Regions from separate parts of the Paeniglutamicibacter sulfureus genome, predicted to be linked through region 2. Evidence: riboswitches for the same ligand, from Rfam matches in the RefSeq annotation. Region 2 holds a riboswitch; each other region holds the start of a gene.
The links. Region 2 has a riboswitch for thiamine pyrophosphate ahead of thiM (hydroxyethylthiazole kinase). Riboswitches for the same ligand answer to the same signal wherever they lie in the genome.

Region 1 (6,281 bases), 2.3 Mb from region 2:
GCCGTGGTCCCATCGGAATCCGCAATGGAGACGTCCGCGCCGGCGTCGATGACCAGACGCACCACTTCCTGGTGTTCGGGACCACCTGTGCCCAAAATGACGGCCTCCAGAAGGCAGGTCCACCCAAGATCATTCACGTGGTCGACGGCGACCTTGGCGTCCAGGAGCAGCCTTACGGTTTCGACGTGGGCGTGTTCGCAGGCGGGAATCAGCGCGGTGCCGCCGTAGCGATTGGTGCTTCCCACATCCGCACCGTTTTCCAGCGTGAGTTTCAGGATGTCGTTGAGCCCCTCCGCCCCGGCATACAGGAATGCCGAATCCGAGATCTGATCCTTGGCATTCACGTCGGCCCCCCGACGGATCAGTTCCCGGGCCGCGTCCACTGCGTTGGCGCGGGTTGCGGAGACCAGCACCGGCCGGCCATCGGTGCCGCGGTAGTTGGCCGAAGCCCCGGCATCGAGCAGTCTTCGTACCTGCTCGGCGTCATTGGCCACCGCCGCCGCGACCAGGGATTCCTCCGGCGCCGTCACGTCGACGGTCCCGTTATCCGACGTGCTTGCCCGTGGCGTCGAAGATTCCCGGACGCCCGTCGTGGGGATGCTGCAGGCACCCAAACCAAGGATGGCGGCAACCAGCGCCCCTGTGATCAATGCGGAAGGTGAATGTCGGTTGGACATGGACCCATCCTAGTCCGGGACGACGCCGAGGTGAGTGGCCACGGGATTACGGAGTTCAACCCGCCACAATGAACGCGTCTTCCCCGCGTTGAACGCAGGGTGAACCCGGGGAAGACGCATCCGTTCGGGCAGGTTCCCGTTGGGGGGACTACATGGGGTCGGGGATGCTACGCCTTGCTCGGTACCTCGAGCTCGGGCAGATAGACCTTGCCTCCGGCGGCCAGGAATTCCTGGCTTTTTTCGCGCATCCCGCTGACCATTTCTGCGATGGCGGCCTGCGAATCGGCCGAACCGTATTCGTCCCGGATGTCCTGGCTGATGCGCATGGAGCAGAACTTCGGCCCGCACATGGAACAGAAGTGCGCGGTCTTGGCCGGTTCTGCAGGCAGCGTCTCGTCGTGGAACGACTCGGCCGTGACCGGGTCCAGCGACAGGGCGAACTGGTCGCGCCAGCGGAACTCGAAGCGCGCCTTGCTCAGCGCGTCGTCGCGTACGGATGCACCCGGGTGCCCCTTGGCCAGATCCGCGGCGTGGGCTGCGATCTTGTAGGTGATCACGCCGGTCTTCACGTCGTCCTTGTTGGGCAGCCCCAAGTGTTCCTTGGGCGTGACATAGCAGAGCATCGCGGTGCCGTAGCGGGCTATCTCCGTGGCGCCGATGGCGCTGGTGATGTGGTCATAACCGGGCGCAATGTCGGTGACCAACGGACCAAGCGTGTAGAACGGAGCGCCCTCGCACAGCTCCTGCTGGCGCTCCACGTTCTCCCGCACCAGGTGGAAGGGGATGTGCCCGGGGCCCTCGACCATGACCTGCACGTCGTACTTCCAGGCGCGCTTGGTCAGTTCGGCCAGGGTGTCCAGCTCGGCGAACTGCGCTGCGTCGTTGGCGTCGGCGATGGACCCCGGGCGCAGACCGTCACCCAGGGAAAACGCCACGTCGTACTTCGCGAAGATCTCGCACAGCTCGTCGAAGTGGGTGTAGAGGAAATTCTCCTGGTGGTGCGCCAGGCACCAGCCGGCCATGATGGCCCCGCCGCGCGAGACGATGCCGGTCACGCGGTTGGCCGACAGCGGCACATAGCGCAACAGCACGCCGGCGTGGACGGTCATGTAGTCGACGCCCTGTTCGCACTGCTCGATCACGGTGTCGCGGTAGATTTCCCAGGTCAGTGCGTTGGCCTCGCCGTTGACCTTTTCCAGTGCCTGGTAGATCGGGACGGTGCCGATGGGCACCGGGGCGTTGCGGATCAGCCATTCGCGGGTGGTGTGGATGTCATCGCCGGTGGACAGGTCCATCACGGTGTCGGCACCCCACTGGGTGGCCCACTGGAGCTTGTCCACCTCCTCGGCGATGGAGCTGGTGACCGCCGAGTTGCCGATATTGGCATTGATCTTCACCAGGAACGCCTTGCCGATGATCATTGGCTCGGACTCGGGGTGGTTGATGTTTGACGGGATGATGGCCCTGCCCGCAGCGACCTCGCTGCGCACCAGTTCCACGTCGCAGTTCTCGCGCAACGCCACAAAGCGCATTTCGGGGGTGATGATTCCCCGGCGGGCGTAGTGCATTTGGGTCACGCGTTTTCCGGGTTCCGCGCGCCGCGGCTGGTGCCGTGCTCCCTTCCATTCGGCCGATGCCGCTCCGCGGCGCAATGCAGACTTGCCGTCATCGAGCAGGTTCCGCTCCCGACCGCCATAGGCCTCGGTGTCCGAACGATCCGCGATCCACTCGCCGCGGAAGGGCGGCAAGCCCACGACCGGGTCACTGCCGGGACCGGCGGTGCGATACACCCGCAGCGGGGCGTTGGCCGTGCCTCCGGGGGACGGCTCCAAGGCGATTTCGGTGACCGGGACCCGGATCCCCGATTCTGCGTCCTCGAGATAAGCCAGGGAATGGGACTTCAGGGACTGGATTTCGGCTGCTTCCGAGGCGTTTTGGACAGGGCTGTGCATTGAAATGGTGTTGCTCAAGGAGTACTCACTTCCTTCGCCGGCATTACCCGGACAGGTTCAACGGTCTCTTGCTGCTTCAGCTCGATCTCAGCCCCTGCAAGGGCACCCGTGTGGTCGTAAGTGAAACTATCACAACATTCAATCCGGCATCGAGTGTGACCTTGCGCACCGGCGCGGTGGGCCCTGGTCCTTTACCGGGCCTCCGCGCTTCTGGGTCCGAAGTGCCGGCGATTACCCCTTCGGGGCCAACCCAGGTGGATTATCCGGCCTTCTGCGCGGTCAGCGGCAATATTTCCAGTGGAATCTAAATGAGCGGCACCGATTTGATGGGCACGATTCGGCCATGGTGCCGGCGTTCAAGGCGGAGACCCGAGGCCAATCGAGCTTTGACGGACCTGGCTGTAAGGAAGGAACATCGCAGCTTGCCCCGGAGTGTGGCAAAATGGATTCTTGGGTCTACTGGGTTCTGCTCCTGCCGCAGGGGGAACGAATCAACAGTCCGACCTACCGCCGATCCGCAAACGGATCGCGGTACCAAGCTCCGGACCGCCACATCTTTCCCTCGACGCCTTCGCGCTTCATGAGGGACAATTACGGTCCGTGTCTAAGGTAGATGACCTGCGGCGTCTGCCTAGGAGATGCATTCATGCGTATTCTCGACTCTGTCGACGCAGCCTCGCTGCGCAGCGATGTCCCGGACTTCCGCGCCGGTGACACCGTCAAGGTTCACGTCAACATCATCGAAGGCAAGAACTCCCGTGTCCAGGTATTCCAGGGCTTCGTCCTTGGTCGCCAGGGCGACGGCGTTCGCGAAACCTTCACCGTTCGCAAGGTCTCCTTCGGCGTCGGCGTAGAGCGTACCTTCCCGGTACACTCCCCGGTTCTGGATAAGGTCGAACTGGTAACCCGTGGCGACGTTCGCCGCGCGAAGCTGTTCTACATGCGCGATCGCCACGGCAAGGCTGCGAAGATCCGCGAAAAGCGCGACTTCCGGTCTGCCAAGTAGCCAGAAAAGCGAGAACCTCTATCCAAGCCATCCTTCGGATGGCCAGGATGGGGATCCATCGTGGATCAAACTACTGAATCGGAACGTTTTTCCGCTTCGACAAAGCGCCGGTCCCCTTCGAGGGGCTGGCGCTTTGCCGTAGGCGCGCTTGCTGCGGCGGCGGTGATCACCCTTGGCGTTCGCGCCACCGTCGTTGACTTCTTCTACATTGGATCCACTTCCATGGAATCCACGTTGAACCCGGGTGAGGGCTTGCTGGTGAACCGGCTTGCCTACAAGGACGCCGAGATCCAACGCGGAGATGTGGTCATCTTCGACGGCCGCGGCTCGTTCCTGCCCTACCAGCGTCCCACTGCCCTGGATTCACTGGCCTGGGCACTGCGCCTGGCCGGAGGAGATTCGGTCTATGTAAAGCGCGTCATCGGAGTCGGGGGCGACACCGTCAGCTGCTGCGGCCCGGATGGGCGCCTGAGCATCAACGGTGTCCCCGTGGACGAGCACTATGTCCATGTCGGGGACACACCGAGTGACGTGGAATTCGATGTGCACGTACCCGAGGGTCGTCTATGGGTCATGGGCGACCATCGCTCGGTATCCGAGGATTCGCGTGCGCTGATGGGCGCGCCAGGTGGCGGCATGATTGACACGGATCGTGTCATTGGCAAGGTGGCCGAAGTGGTGTGGCCACTGGAAAATAAGCGACCCATCGATGGCTCATCCGTATTGGGTGGACTACCCCTCGCCGAATAACCGAACACCACTCCCGCAACACGTAGTGACGGCCGGCAGCCGTCGACTGGCCGTCGGCATCCTGGCAAACCCTCCTTCCGCCCCACCTCCTCGGATGACCAGAATCCTCGGCTTCTCGATGCGCGGCACCAATCACGGAGACGATCAGTCGACTTAATGGGTGGACTCCCCGTGCGATCCGGGACGTACGGGAAGTCTGCGTGCCGGTCGAAACCACAGGCAAGGAACACCCGGAAGCGACCGTTGGTGTCGCATCGATGCGCTAGGCGGATATCGGCAAACATACCTGCCGAGTAAGAACACTTCGCGACTCCGTGTCCGATTGGACTACGAAAATAGCCAGGCATCCACCGCGCGAGGCCTGGCCGTGCTGGGCAAGCGAATGAATGCTTCGTTGGGTAAGCGCCGGCTACTTGACTGCCTGCGGGTCACTAGATATTTCCCCTGCCCACGGCACCCGCATTCTCGGGCAAGGAGCGTTGGAATAATCATGGCCGATCGGCCAAACCGTCTGGCTGGTGCGCGGTAGTCGGTGCTGCCTCGAGCTGGATGGCAACTTCGATTCCCGTCGCTTGGTTGGCGTCAATGCTTCGAGATTTCGGGGACATGGAACGGTGCCGTCCAGCAGGTTGGCCGCGTGCATGCGCTCGATTCCCTCAGCCTGTGTCCGGTGTCGAACTTCAAGTATTTCCATAAGGTTTCCACAATTTTCACATTGCGTGTGTCGATGTGAGCCGGCCAGCTTTACGGCCGTCAGCACAGAAAAATGCATGGATGCTGGGAAATATCCAAAAGTTACGAGGGGAGTCGACCGAATATTGTTCCGGGCGTGTCGCGCCCAGTGACGCCCGTCTCCGTCCTGCCTTGCCGCGGGATCATGCGGAAGTGCAACTGGGTGGTTGACGCATCAATTATTCGAAACGCTGGAGTTTTGGGGAGGCGCTGCTTGTTAGGCGATATGTACAGAGGTTAGGGTTTCATTTTGGTAACACTCATTGCTCGCGGTGTGCCCAATCGGATGTCCCATGACAGCCGCGGCGCACACAAAAGCGAGGTACCACACCTTGAATTGGGAGACCTCACATATGCACGAATCCTCACGTGCGCTATTGAAGCGCGGCAGCATTGCTGCCGCGACCACGGCGCTGGTGCTAGGGAGCAGCATCGCTACCGTACCGGCGATCGCCACGACTTCAGTCGCCCCGGAGCCTGCGTCAACGGAGACTTCGGCCGTCACGAGCGCTGAATCATCACAGGACCAGAGCCAGGCGGCGCTGCCAAGCGGCCTGGAAGCGGCCGTCGAACGCGACCTCGGCATCACGATTGATGAGTTCTACAAGAACGGCGAGCTGAGCTCGGTCGTCGAGTCGCTCTCGGAGGAATTGGGACAGTCGGAACTTGCCGCCGACTTTGCCATCGAAGAGAACAAAATCAAGGTCACCGTGGCCGCGTCATCTCTTGGGGCCGTCACCACGAAACTTGACGAACTGACCAAGGGCACGGACGTTGAATTGCGCATCGTGACAGCGCCCGAAGCCGAAGCCACGGTCGCGCCTAAAAAGGTCGAGACCAAGAAGGCACCGAAGACGAAGGACCCCAAGGCTGCTCCGTCCAAGCTCCCGGTTATTGAGAGCCCGAAGACCGAAGCCACGGCCAAGCCGGAGGTCGTGGCCAAGGCGATGCCCAAGAGCGCCGAGTCGCTGCTCGAGGCATACGTCCAAAGCGTTGACCCGAAGGCTGTTTCCCAGCTTCAAGCGGTCATGAAGACCGGATCAAACAGCTTTGTCATCCGTACCGGCGGAACCGCCGACGTGGAGGGCAAGAACGCATCCGAGACCCCCAAGGCCACGGCCCTGCGGTTCGGCGAGAAGATGACGCCGGAGGAATTCGCCCAGC
Region 2 (6,281 bases):
GACGAGCACCTGGCCCGGGTGCAGGCCGAGGCGAAGGACATTGTCTCCGCGGTGCTCGGATAGGGGACCACAGGTTCCGTCGTGTTCCCGGTGCGTTGCCACCCGGAAAGCACCACGGCGTGGCACGGATGTAGGACTGCGAGCCGCCCCCGGCGGGAGGGCCCCGCGGGCCTACATGGCTGACTGCGGCATTCCGGACGTTCTGCCAAAAAGCGGCTTCCACAGGTGAATATGCGGATTGCGGAATGCTTACATGAGCCTGTCGATGAGCTTGGATTTCGCCCACGTGTACGGCGGGTAGAGCGCCTTGAGCGTGTCCACTACTGTCGTCTTGCCCATCACCGCGCGCATCTGCGATAGCCGCTCGAACCCATGCCGCCCGTGGTATGCACCCATGCCGGATGCGCCAACGCCGCCAAAGGGAAGACCCGGGACGAAGAGGTGCACATTGGGCGCATTGTGCACGATGGCCCCCGCCCGCACCTGGTCCCCGAAGGCCGACTGCAGCCGCGGGTTCTCGCTGAAGAGGTAGGCGACCAGCGGGTTTGGGCGTGCGTTGATGAAGCGCACGGCCGCATCGAAGCTTTCCACCGCGATGATCGGCAGTATCGGGCCAAAGATCTCCTCGCGCATCAGCGGCGAGTCCGGATCCACGTTGGCCATCACGGTGGGCTCGATCTTCAGGGTGTCGGCATCGTACCCGCCCCCGATGAGGATCTCGCCGTGGTCCAGGTAGGAAACCAACCTGTCGAAGTGGGCGGTGTTCACGATGCGGCCGTAGTCGCGGCTGGACAGCGGATTCTTCCCGTAGAACCCGGTGATCGCCTTGGCCAGCTGTTTTTCCAGGTCCCGGGCGGCATCGCCGACCGCCAGCACGTAGTCGGGCGCCACGCAGGTCTGCCCGGAATTCATGAACTTCCCGAAGGCAAGCCTGCGCGCCACCGTGGCGGAGGATCCGTCCATCACCAGGGCCGGGGACTTTCCGCCCAGCTCAAGTGTCACGGGTGTCAGGTGCTCTGCGGCGGCGCGGGCCACGATCTTGCCAACCCGCTCACCGCCGGTGAAAAAGATGTGGTCAAAGTGCTGTTCCAGCAAGTGTTTGCTGGTGGATGCGCCGCCTTGGACGACGGCGCAGGCCCGGTGGTCGAGGAACTTCGGGATCAGCCTGCCCAGCACCGCGGAGGTCGCCGGTGCCAGCTCCGAGGGCTTGAGCACCGTGACGTTGCCCGCCGCGATGGAGGCAACCAGCGGGGCGAGGATCAACTGCAGCGGATAATTCCAGGCGCCGATCACCAGCACCACGCCCAGGGGTTGCGGCTCGATCTTGGCTGCCGCCGGATGCAGTGCCAACGGGATCTTCACCGCCTTGGACTCCATCCACTCGGAGAGGTGAAGCTGCGCGTGGTCGATTTCCGCGCGCACCATGTCGATTTCCGTCAGCTTCGCCTCGACGGTGCCCTTGCCCAGGTCGTCGGCCAGCGCATCGGTGAAATCCTGCTCGTGGGCATCCAGCATCCGTTCGAGCGCCTTGAGCTGCGAGGCCCGGAAGCGGCGCGGGTGGGCCAGCCGGGTGGCGACCACGTCGTGCATGGAGGCGACGATCTCCACGATGTTTTCCGGGAGTTCGGGCACCACCTCGGGAAGCTCGAGCTCGTTCAGCGCCGTCGACTCGCGAGACGCAGCTGATTTGTGTGGAGTGTCGGATGTGCCCATGTCCCGAGCCTACGGCCAGCGCGGCATCTCCAACAGGCCGCCGCGCCCTGGTTGCGGGGAGGCGCCTCGCGCAGGAAGGACGCGGACTCGGCTTTCCCGCCCCGGGGCCCGGTGGGATAGGCTCACGCATAGTGACACGGGGTGTCGGCGCGCACGCGACCGGCTGAGATGAAACCCGTAGAACCTGATCTAGTTCGTACTAGCGGAGGGATGTTGCTCATGGAATCCATGGCGCCTTCAAGATTTGTAACACCCGGCGAGCTCGCCGATGCCCTGGGCGCGCTGCGCGCCTCCTCGCCCCTGGTCCAGTGCCTGACCAACACCGTGGTCACCAACTTCACCGCCAACGTGCTGCTGGCCGTCGGCGGGTCCCCGGCCATGGTGGACGTCCCCGGGGAGGCCGGCGACTTTGCCGCGGTGGCGGCATCCCTGCTGGTGAACCTGGGCACCCCGAACACCGAGCAGGCGGCCGCCATGCGCGAGGCCGTTACCGGCGCCGGCGCCGCCTCGACGCCCTGGGTGCTGGACCCCGTGGCGATCGGGTCGCTGCGCGTGCGCACCGCGCTCGCCCGCGAACTTGCCGCCGCCGGACCGAGCGTGATCCGCGGGAACGCCTCGGAGATCCTGGCGCTGGCCGGCGTCTCGGGGGGCGGGCGCGGGGTCGAGTCCACCGATTCGGTTGCCGCCGCGGCCGACGCCGCCAGGGAGCTGGCCAGGAGCAGCGGAGCTGTCGTGGCTGTCTCCGGGGAGGCTGACCTGGTCACCGACGGGGTGCGCATCGTGTACGTGCACGGCGGCAGCGCGCTGCTGACCCGCATCACCGGCGGCGGGTGCGCGCTGGGCGCGGTCTGCGCCGCCTTCCTGTCCACCGGCCCCGACCCGCTGGTGGCCACGGTGGCCGCGCACGCCTTCTACTCCGCCGCCGCCGAACGCGCCGCAGAGCACGCGGCGGGACCCGGCACCTTCGCCCCGCTCTTCCTGGACGCGCTGGCAGCCATCTCCCCCGCCGAGCTGCGCGCCGCGGCGGTGCTCTCATGAGCGGCTACGGCGTGTACCTGGTCGCGGACTCGGCCTCCACCGCCGGACGTCCGCTGGTCGACATTGTGAAGGCCGCGGTCGACGGAGGCATCACGACGGTGCAGCTGCGCTGCAAGGACATGCCGGCCGGAGAATTCGTGGACCTCGTCATGGAATGCGCCCACCACACCGCCGGGCGCGCGGCACTGCTGGTCAACGACCGCGTCGACGTGTTCCTGGCCGCCCGCACCTCCGGCGCTGACGTGCAGGGCGTTCACATCGGCCAATCCGACCTGCCGGCAAACCTGGTGCGCGAACTCATCGGCCCCGGCTCCGTGCTGGGACTCTCCGCGGCCGGCGATGGCGAGATCCGCACCGCGAACCAACTCAACGCGTTTGCCCCGGGCACCATCGATTACCTGGGGGTCGGCGCCGTGCACGCCACCCCCACCAAGAAGGACCACCCCGAGCCGCTGGGCCACGCGGGCCTGGCCCGCGCCGTTGGACTCAGCGACCTCCCGGTCATCGCCATCGGCGGCATCGACGCCGCGGATGTTGCCCCGCTGGCCCGCGCCGGGGCCGCCGGCGTGGCGGTGGTCCGCGCCATTTGCGCCGCCGATGACCCGCGCGAAGCATCCAGGAACCTACGCACCCTCTGGGAGGGCAGCAAGCCATGAGCACCCCGAACACCGTGAAGAACATCCTGTCCATCGCCGGCTCCGACCCCTCCGGCGGCGCCGGGATCCAGGCAGACCTGAAATCCATCGCCGCCGCCGGCGGCTACGGCATGGCCGCCATCAGCGCGCTGACCGCGCAGAACACCCGCGGCGTCAGTGCCGTGCACGTGCCGCCGGCCGGCTTCCTGTTGGCGCAGCTGCGCGCGGTTTCCGAGGACATCGCCATCGACGCGATCAAGATCGGGATGCTCGCCAACGCGGCGGTCATCGACGAGCTCGGCGGCTGGCTGGCCGGGATCCGGACCGCCGCGGGCTCCGATGCCCCGGCGGTGGTGCTGGACCCGGTCATGGTCGCCACCAGCGGGGATTCGCTGCTGGATGCAGAGGCAACCAACGCGCTGCGGCGCCTCTTTGCCCACGTCGACGTGATCACCCCCAACATCCCGGAACTTGCCGTGCTGGGGCGCGGCCCCGTGGCCGGGAACTGGGAGCAGGCGGTGGCCCAGGCGCGCTCCCTTGCCGCCGAGTACCAGGTCCTGGTGCTGGCCAAGGGCGGACACCTGGAAGGCGAAACCTGCCGGGACGCCCTCATCTCTCCCGACGGCGTGCTCTTCGAGGTCGCCTCGCCGCGGCTGGCCACCGCCAACACCCACGGCACCGGCTGCTCGCTCTCCTCCGCCCTGGCGACCTTCTACGCCCGCGGCGGCGACTGGGCCCAGGCGCTGCGCCAGGCCAAGGCCTGGCTGTCGGAGGCGATTGCCCGGGCGGACGAGCTGGCGGTCGGCGGCGGGCACGGCCCGGTCAACCACCTGGCAGCACTCTGGGACGGGGTGCGCCCGGCGCCGGCCCGGGACCCGCTGGCGCACTGGTGGGAAGCGATCGCCGGCATCCGCGCGGGCATCGACGAGCTGGCGTTCATCCGCCGGCTCAAGGACGGGTCGCTGGCCCCCGCCGACTTCGAGGACTACCTGGGTCAAGACGCCCTGTACCTGCGCAGCTATGCGCGGGTCATGTCGCGGGCCTCGGAACTCGCCCCGACCACCGAGGAGCAGCGCTTCTGGGCGGGAAGCGCCGCCAGCTGCCTGGAGGAGGAAATGACGCTGCACCGCGGCCGGCTCGCCGATCAGGTCCCGGAGCCCTCGAACGCCACCACCGCGTACCTCAACCACCTGCGGGCCGGCAGCGACGACTACCCGGTGCTTGCGGCCGCGCTGCTGCCCTGCTTCTGGATCTACCAGGACGTGGGCAAGCGGCTGGCGGTGGCCAACCACCCGGCACACCCCTACGCGGACTGGCTGGCCACCTATTCCTCGGTTCAGTTCGACGACGTCACGGCGCGGGCCATCGAACTGGTCCGGGGCGTTCACGCACGGGCCGACGGGTCCACGCGGGCGGCCATGTGGCGCGCCTTCGAGGCCTCGTCCGTGCACGAGCTGGACTTCTTCGCCCAGACGGCCGCCGATGCGCCCGGCGCCGGGGACGGGGTGGGTTCCATCACCGCGGGTGTCGCACTGCCCGTGGGGTGAGTAAAATGCACACGGGGGTTTTGCGCGCCGCGTGCGCGCCCCCCGGCATTTTTTCCCACCCTGCGCCCGGAAGGCACCCATGAGCAACCGATTCGGCATTGGCTGGAACCTGCACGGCGACGGCAAGTCCATCTCCCCCGGAACGGTGGTGGCCCCGAACGAGCGGCTGCACTGGCCGCAGACCATCTCCATTGGCGTGCAGCACGTCATGGCGATGTTCGGGTCCACGGTGCTGGTTCCGGCGATCACCGGGTTCCCGGCCACCACTACGCTGTTCTTCTCCGGCGTGGGGACCCTGCTGTTCCTGCTCATCACCGCGGGCCGGGTGCCCAGCTACCTGGGTTCCTCCTTCGCGTTCATCGCCCCGGTCTCCGCGGCCATGGCCGGGCACGGGATGGCAGGGGCGCTGGGCGGCATCGTGGTCTCCGGTGCGGCGCTGTTCGTCGTCGGGCTGATCGTGCAGAAATCGGGCACCGGGTGGATCCACGCGCTGATGCCGCCGGTGGTCATGGGCACCATCGTCGCGCTGATCGGCTTGAACCTGGCCTCGGCCACGCTCAAGCCGATGCAGGAATTCCCGCTGACCACCTTCGCGACGGTGCTGGCCATCGTGGTCTCCGCGGTGCTCTTCCGCGGCCTGCTGGGCCGGCTGTCCATCCTGCTGGGCCTGGTCATCGGCTACCTGGTGGCACTGGCACAGGGCCAGGTCGACTTCCAGCCCATCGCCGACGCCCCGGTCATCGGGTTGCCGGTGTTCACCGCCCCCACCTTCCACCTGGACACGCTGCTGGTGTTCCTGCCGGTGGTGTTCGTGCTGATCGCCGAGAACATCGGCCACGTGAAGACCGTGGGGCTGATGACCGGGCGCGACCTGGACGCGGTCAACGGCCGGGCGCTGCTGGCCGACGGCGCCGCGACGCTGCTGGCCGGCTTCGGCGGCGGCTCGGGCACCACCACCTACGCGGAGAACATCGGGGTGATGGCCTCCTCGCGGGTCTACTCCACCGCCGCCTACTGGATCGCGGGCATCGTGGCGATCCTGGTGGCGTTCTTCCCGAAGTTCGGCGCCGTCATCAACACCATCCCCGCCGGGGTATCCGGCGGCGCGGGCATCGTGCTCTACGGCATGATCGGCATCATCGGGGCGCGCCTGTGGGTGCAGAACAAGGTCGACTTCTCCAACCCGATCAACCTGATGACCGCAGGCACGGGGCTGATCATCGCCATCGCCGTCACCAGCGAACTGGCCTTCGGCGAGGTCAAGCTCGGCGGCATCGCCCTGGGCACCATCGCCACGCTGGTGATCTTCCACCTGATGCGCACCATCGCCCGGGCCCGGGGCACCGAG
Region 3 (6,281 bases), 1.1 Mb from region 2:
TCCGGGCGCGGGTCACGGGCAGGCCGCACCAGTTCGGCGATGACGTCCTTGACCGTGGGCAGGCCGAATTGCTCGGTGACAAAGTCTGCGGCATTCAGGGTGGCCACCGACTGGTTGCCGGCGTCGGCGGCTGCCAGCAGGGTTTCGGCCAGCCCGTACGCCTCGGGGTGCACGGCGGAGGCATCCAGCGGCTGCTTGCCGCCGGTGATGCGCAGGAATCCGGCACATTGCTCAAAGGCCTTGGCTCCCAGGCGCGGAACCTTCAACAGGGACCGGCGGGTGGTGAAAGGGCCGTTCGCATTGCGGTGTTCGACGATGTTGCGGCTCAGCAGCGAACCGACTCCGGCCACCCGGGCCAGCAGCGCCGGGGATGCGGTGTTCACATCCACGCCGACGGCGTTGACGCAGTCCTCGACCACGGCATCCAGGGAGCGGTCAAGCTTGGCCGGGGTCAAATCGTGCTGATACTGGCCCACGCCGATGGACTTGGGTTCGATCTTCACCAGTTCGGCCAGCGGATCCTGCAGTCGGCGGGCAATGGACACCGCACCGCGGATGGAGACATCCAGGTCCGGCAACTCGGCGCTTGCCAGCGCCGACGCCGAATACACCGATGCCCCGGCCTCGGAGACGATGACCTTGGCAGGCTTGTTGGTCAGCTTGGCGATGACCTCGCCGGCCAGTTTGTCGGTCTCGCGGCTTGCGGTCCCGTTGCCCACGGCAATCAGTTCGGTGCCGTGCTTGGTTGCCAGTGCCACCAGGGTCGCCACGGAGGCATCCCATTTGTTGGCCGGGGCGTGCGGGTAGATGGTGGCAATGTCGACCACTTTGCCGGTGGCGTCGACGACGGCAACCTTCACCCCGGTGCGCAACCCGGGGTCCAGCCCCAGCACCGCCCGGTTTCCGGCAGGGGCGGCCAACAGCACGTCGCGCAGGTTGGCGGCGAAGACCTTGACACTGGCTTCCTCCGCGGCCTCGAAGAGCCGCGTGCGCAGGTCCGCCTCCAACCGTGCCAACAGGCGTCCGCGCCAGGCCAGGCGAACGGTTTGTGCCAGCCACTTGCCGGCCGGCGCATCGGCAGCGGCCTTGATGCCCAGCGAACGGGCGACGGCGGCCTCATATCCGGCCCGCGCCTCGGTGAGCGCCGCCTCGTCGCGCGGGTCGGCCTCGGCCAGCTCCAGGTTCAGCGCACCCTCGCGTTCTCCGCGCAGCAGCGCGAGGATGCGGTGCGAGGGCTGGGTGGCAACGGGCTGCACGAAGTCTTCGTAGTCGGAGAACTTCGAGGCATCCGCGGCAGGGGCGCCGGATGCGATCTTGGACGAGATCTTCCCTCGTGTCCACAGCCGTTCGCGCAATTCGGAGACCAGCACCGCGTCCTGCGAGGCACGTTCGGTGAGAATGGCCCGGGCACCGGCCAGGGCATCGGATGCCGCATTGACCTCGTGCTCGGGGTTTAGGAAGGTGGCTGCCAACGCTTCGGGATCCTGGGCGGGATCGCGGATCAGCGAGTCGGCCAGCGGCTCGAGTCCGGCCTCGCGGGCGATCTGGGCGCGGGTGCGGCGCTTGGACTTGTATGGCAGATACAGGTCCTCCAATTCGGCCTTGGTACCGGCAGCCATGATGGCGGCCCGCAGCTCGTCGGTGAGTTTCCCCTGCTCCTCGATGGCCTTCAGGATCGCTTCCCGGCGGTCCTCCAATTCACGCAGGTAGCGCAGCCGCTCCTCAAGCAGGCGCAGCTGGGTGTCGTCCAGGGTTCCGGTGGCTTCCTTGCGGTATCGGGCAATGAAGGGGACGGTCGATCCGGCATCGAGCAATTCGACGGCGGCCTTCACCTGCCAGTCGGCAACCGAAGCACCCCCGGAAGTTAACTCGGCGGCAATGGTGTGGATTATTCGCATCTGGCTCACCCACACTAGTTTGCCGCATCCGTGGCACTGCCCGCGGACACCGACCGGCGAGGCCTCGTGTGTGTCGCCTCCGTCCTTGCCCTTGATTCGGGGATTGCCCCGTACCGGTGCTACGTTGGCCACAGGACTCGACACGGGGTGCCGCCTGGCGGCTGAGAGATAGACCCGTTGAACCTGATCTCGATAATCCGAGCGAAGGGATGCCGGTCCGGCTTGAACTGCCCTCGTACCCAAATTCCTGGACGACCGTCGGCTGGTTCCATGGCATCCCTTCGCCCAGCAGAAGGGTGCAAGAAAATGCTTATCAAGGACCAAATCGTGTTGATCACCGGGGCAGGACGCGGACTCGGGGCAGACCTGGCCCGGGCCTTTGCGCGCGAGGGCGCACGGCTTGTATTGAACTACCGCTCCAGCGAAACCGCCGCCCGGGAACTGGCAGCCGAGTTCGGGGCCGATCGCGCGATAGCGGTCCAAGCCGATGTCGCGAACGCGGATCAAGTCTCCCAATTGGTGGCCGGGGCGCACGAACATTTTGGTGCTCCCATCACCACTGTCGTCAACAACGCCCTGCCCGATTTTTCGTTCAATGGCGACGCCCGTGCCAAGGCCGATGGAATCGGCTACATGGCTTTCGGGGAGCAGTTCACCGGCATCGTTGGCGGTGCGCTGAACACGATCCAGGCAACCCTGCCCGGCATGAGAACCGCGGGCTTTGGCAACATCGTCAACATCGGGACAAACCTCTTCCAGAACCCCGTGGTCCCCTACCACGACTACACCGCGGCCAAGGCTGCCCTGCTGGCCATGACCCGCACGTTCGCGGCCGACCTCGGCCCGGAAAACATCCGCGTGAACATGATCTCCGGCGGCCTGCTTCGCACCACCGATGCCTCCGCCGCCACCCCGGAAGCGGTCTTCGACCTGATCGCCGGCTCCACGCCACTGCGCAGGGTCACTTCCCCGGCGGAGTTCGCCGACGCCGCACTGCTGTTCGCTTCACCGTGGTCCCGGGCGGTGACCGGGCAGAACCTGGTTGTCGACGGCGGCCTGGTGATGAACTAGGGGTCGGGTAAAGCATCGTGGACGCCACACGCCAATTGCACCTGAACGCCTTCATCTACGGGGCGGGCCACCACACCATGGGATGGCGCCACCCCGAATCCAGCGCCGACCGCCTCGGCGACATTTCCTACTACGAGGAACTTGCCCGGATTGCCGAGCGCGGTTGCCTGGATGCTGTCTTTTTTGCCGACGGGCAGAGCGTGAACCATGAATACGCGGCAGGGATCCCCTGGTTCCTGGAACCGGTGACTGCTCTCAGTGCCATGGCTCGTGCCACCAGCCGCATCGGGTTGGTCACCACGATCTCGGCCAGCTTCTACACGCCCTTCCACGCCGCCAGGCTGTTGGCCTCGCTGGACCACATCAGCGGCGGGCGGGCGGGCATCAACGTGGTGACCTCCATGTTTGACGCCGAGGCCCGCAATCATTCCATGGATTCCCTGCCGGCTCATGCCCAGCGCTACGAGCGCGCCGAAGAGTTTGTTGTCGCGTTGCAGGGGTTGTGGGATTCCTGGTCAGATTCTGCACTGCTGGTTGACCGGGAAGCCGGACGTTACCTTGATCCGGCGCAGGTCCGGCCGATCAACCACCGCGGCAACCATTTCTCGGTTGCCGGCCCGCTGACAGTCCCCCGGTGCCCGCAGGGGCGGCCGGTGCTGTTCCAGGCGGGATCCTCGGAAGCCGGCCGCTCCTTTGCGGCCCGCCATGCCGAAGCCATCTACTCCGTTTCCTGGGACAGGGAATCGGCAGTCGAGTATGCCGCCGACATCCGGCGACTACTGGGTCTTGCCGGACGCTCCAATGATCCGGTTCCCGTGCTTCCCGGGCTGGTCACGTACATCGGTGCCACGCGGGAAGAGGCATGGGAAAAGAAGCGCGTGCTGGATTCCTTCATTGACACCGGGTCGGCCATCGCCCAGCTCAACATGTTCACCGGCCAGGACTACAACACCCATCCGCTGGACGACAGGGTGGATCCGCTGCCCCCGGCCGAGGACTTCACCGGCCCACAAGGCCGCTACCTGACCGTTCAGCGCATCATCGAAACCCAGCGCCCCACGCTTCGCGAACTGCTGGGGTTCCTGGCAGCGGGCGGGGGCCATGCAACCATGATCGGCACCCCCGCCGAGATCGCGGACGAGATTGAGGAATGGTTCATGTCGGGCGCCTGTGAGGGCTTCAACCTCATGTGCCCAAGTTATCCGGCGGGATTGGATGATTTTGTGGGATTGGTCGTACCGATCCTCCAAGAGCGCGGCCTGTTCCGCTCCGCCTACCCGGGAACCACGCTGCGCGAAACACTGGGCCTGGCCAGGCCTGCGCGCTTGGAAACCGTTTCGGCACGCGGATAGCAGTTCATCTCCGGGGTGGGAGCACTCATGGGTTACCCAGAGTTCTCCCACCGGGGAACAACTAAGATGGAACCCATGACATTTTCACGCTCCAAAAGTGCACTGCTGATTTCCGGCGCAGTCCTCCTGCTCTCGGCGACCGGTTGCTCAACCATTGCCGACACGGCCTCTTCCGCAGCTTCCTCCGCCGCCACGCAACTGGCCGACGGCGCCAAGAAGGAACTCATCAAACAAGCTTGTGCCCCCATCCAGGACGGCACCATCAACGCAGCCGACCTCAAGGTCGTTGCCTCCATGGTCGACGCCGTCCGCGAGGGCGGGCTGCCCCCGGAGATCGTCAGCGCACTTGACGATATGGCTGCCTCCGGCGACCAGGTCCCGGCCGATGTACAGGCCCGGCTCGTTACCGCCTGCGACAACGCCCTGGTCTAGGAAAATGAGCGACAGCCATGAGTAGGTCCCGTCGTCGAGGCAGTGCCGTCCCGGTGCTTGTCTTGTGCGTAGCGGTGGTCGCCGGAACGTGGTTGTTGCTTCCCAAGGTCAACGGCGGTTACGGGGACCGAACGGGTGACCCGGACGCACGCGCAACGGTTCAGCATGTGGTCGACGGTGACACCCTCTACCTCATGCTGGACGGCGAACGAACCAGGGTCCGGCTGCTAAACGTCGACGCACCGGAGATTTCCCGCCCGGACCAACCCGGGGAATGCTTCGGCCGGCAGGCGGCCGAATTCCTGGCCAAGAAACTGCCCAAGGGTGCGGAGGTCGAGCTGCAATTCGATGCCGAACGCCTGGACCAATATGGGCGGACCCTCGCCGCACTGAGCCACGGGGGAGAATTCATCAACGGAGCCCTCGTGGCATCCGGACACGCGACGGCAATGAAGGTCGAGCCCAACGTGAGATTCTACGGGCAACTGCGCGATGCACAACGGCAGGCCCAACAGATCGAGGCGGGGATGTTTGATCCTGCCAACGGTTGCGGCTGAACGAGCTCTCGCCCTCGTTGGCAGTCGAAGCAACCCGGCATGGCCGGGAACAGCTCCAGTCGGCTCGCTCTCTGCTCAATAACCGTGCCCGATGTCCTGCGATGGATAGACTGACGGGGTGAAGCAGGAATCCAAGGCCGTCAGAATCGATGCCTGGTTATGGTCGATTCGAATCTATAAGACCCGCTCGGCGGCAACGACAGCCTGCCGCGCCGGCCACGTGCGCCTAAACGACAAACCCGCCAAGGCCGCACAGATTGTCGTTCCGGGAGACACCATCCGGGTCAGGCAATCCGGATTCGACAGAATCCTCGAAGTGACCGCCGTAATATCCAAGAGGGTGGGTGCCGACATCGCCGCCCGCTGCTATCTCGACCACACCCCGGTCCGGCCCAAGGAAGTCATCCCGCAGGTTCCCGTCAGGGACAGGGGCGCCGGCCGGCCGACGAAAAAGGACCGACGCGAGATGGAACGGCTTCGAGACCACTTCCATTAGCGCCAGGGATACGATGGCAGATGGTAGCCGGTTGCACCAGACGCATCCGCAATGACTCACGAGGAGAAGCATGGCCCGGAACACAAGCTGGAACGAACTATCAGTCGTGGCACGATGGCGAATCGCCGTTATGGGAATTGCCCAGCTGGCTCTCCAATTCGTGGCCCTGCGCGACCTGGTCAAACGCCCTGCGTTGGAAGTCAACGGTCCAAAGAGCGCCTGGGCCGCAGCGACGTTCATTAACTTCCTTGGGCCCCTTGCATATCTTGCCTTCGGACGCGCAAAGAAAAAGTAGCCCCGCTCATTCTTTATTTGAGAATGCTGTAGGTCGACACCATCGGATGGCTGGGCGCGGGCGCGTCGGCCAAGATTTTGCTGGCCGATGGTGGGCGACGCTTCCCACCTTTTGGGGCGAAGCGTCTACTGCCAGTGCATCTTCCAGGCGATGGAAAGTGTTCAGAGGAACATCCCGTTC

Region 1: another riboswitch for thiamine pyrophosphate. It lies ahead of thiC (phosphomethylpyrimidine synthase ThiC); the one in region 2 lies ahead of thiM (hydroxyethylthiazole kinase).
Region 3: another riboswitch for thiamine pyrophosphate. It lies ahead of ABD687_RS09215 (3-oxoacyl-ACP reductase); the one in region 2 lies ahead of thiM (hydroxyethylthiazole kinase).

The regions. Positions count from the first base shown of each region.
Region 1 covers NZ_BAAAWO010000001.1:827,897-834,177, reverse strand. Annotated here, with positions in the region: gene ABD687_RS03805 (ankyrin repeat domain-containing protein) at 1-677, opposite strand, end outside; gene thiC (phosphomethylpyrimidine synthase ThiC) at 845-2,629, opposite strand; TPP riboswitch at 2,642-2,749, opposite strand; gene rplS (50S ribosomal protein L19) at 3,276-3,635, shown strand; gene lepB (signal peptidase I) at 3,696-4,385, shown strand; gene ABD687_RS03785 (LPXTG cell wall anchor domain-containing protein) at 5,471-6,281, shown strand, end outside.
Region 2 covers NZ_BAAAWO010000001.1:3,116,997-3,123,277, reverse strand. Annotated here, with positions in the region: gene pgm (phosphoglucomutase (alpha-D-glucose-1,6-bisphosphate-dependent)) at 1-63, shown strand, start outside; gene ABD687_RS14265 (aldehyde dehydrogenase family protein) at 250-1,713, opposite strand; TPP riboswitch at 1,841-1,941, shown strand; gene thiM (hydroxyethylthiazole kinase) at 1,933-2,751, shown strand; gene thiE (thiamine phosphate synthase) at 2,748-3,407, shown strand; gene thiD (bifunctional hydroxymethylpyrimidine kinase/phosphomethylpyrimidine kinase) at 3,404-4,933, shown strand; gene ABD687_RS14245 (uracil-xanthine permease family protein) at 5,013-6,281, shown strand, end outside.
Region 3 covers NZ_BAAAWO010000001.1:2,018,076-2,024,356, forward strand. Annotated here, with positions in the region: gene ABD687_RS09210 (Tex family protein) at 1-1,898, opposite strand, end outside; TPP riboswitch at 2,032-2,125, shown strand; gene ABD687_RS09215 (3-oxoacyl-ACP reductase) at 2,205-2,969, shown strand; gene ABD687_RS09220 (LLM class flavin-dependent oxidoreductase) at 2,987-4,321, shown strand; gene ABD687_RS09225 (hypothetical protein) at 4,397-4,753, shown strand; gene ABD687_RS09230 (thermonuclease family protein) at 4,771-5,310, shown strand; gene ABD687_RS09235 (RNA-binding S4 domain-containing protein) at 5,429-5,806, shown strand; gene ABD687_RS09240 (PLDc N-terminal domain-containing protein) at 5,937-6,101, shown strand.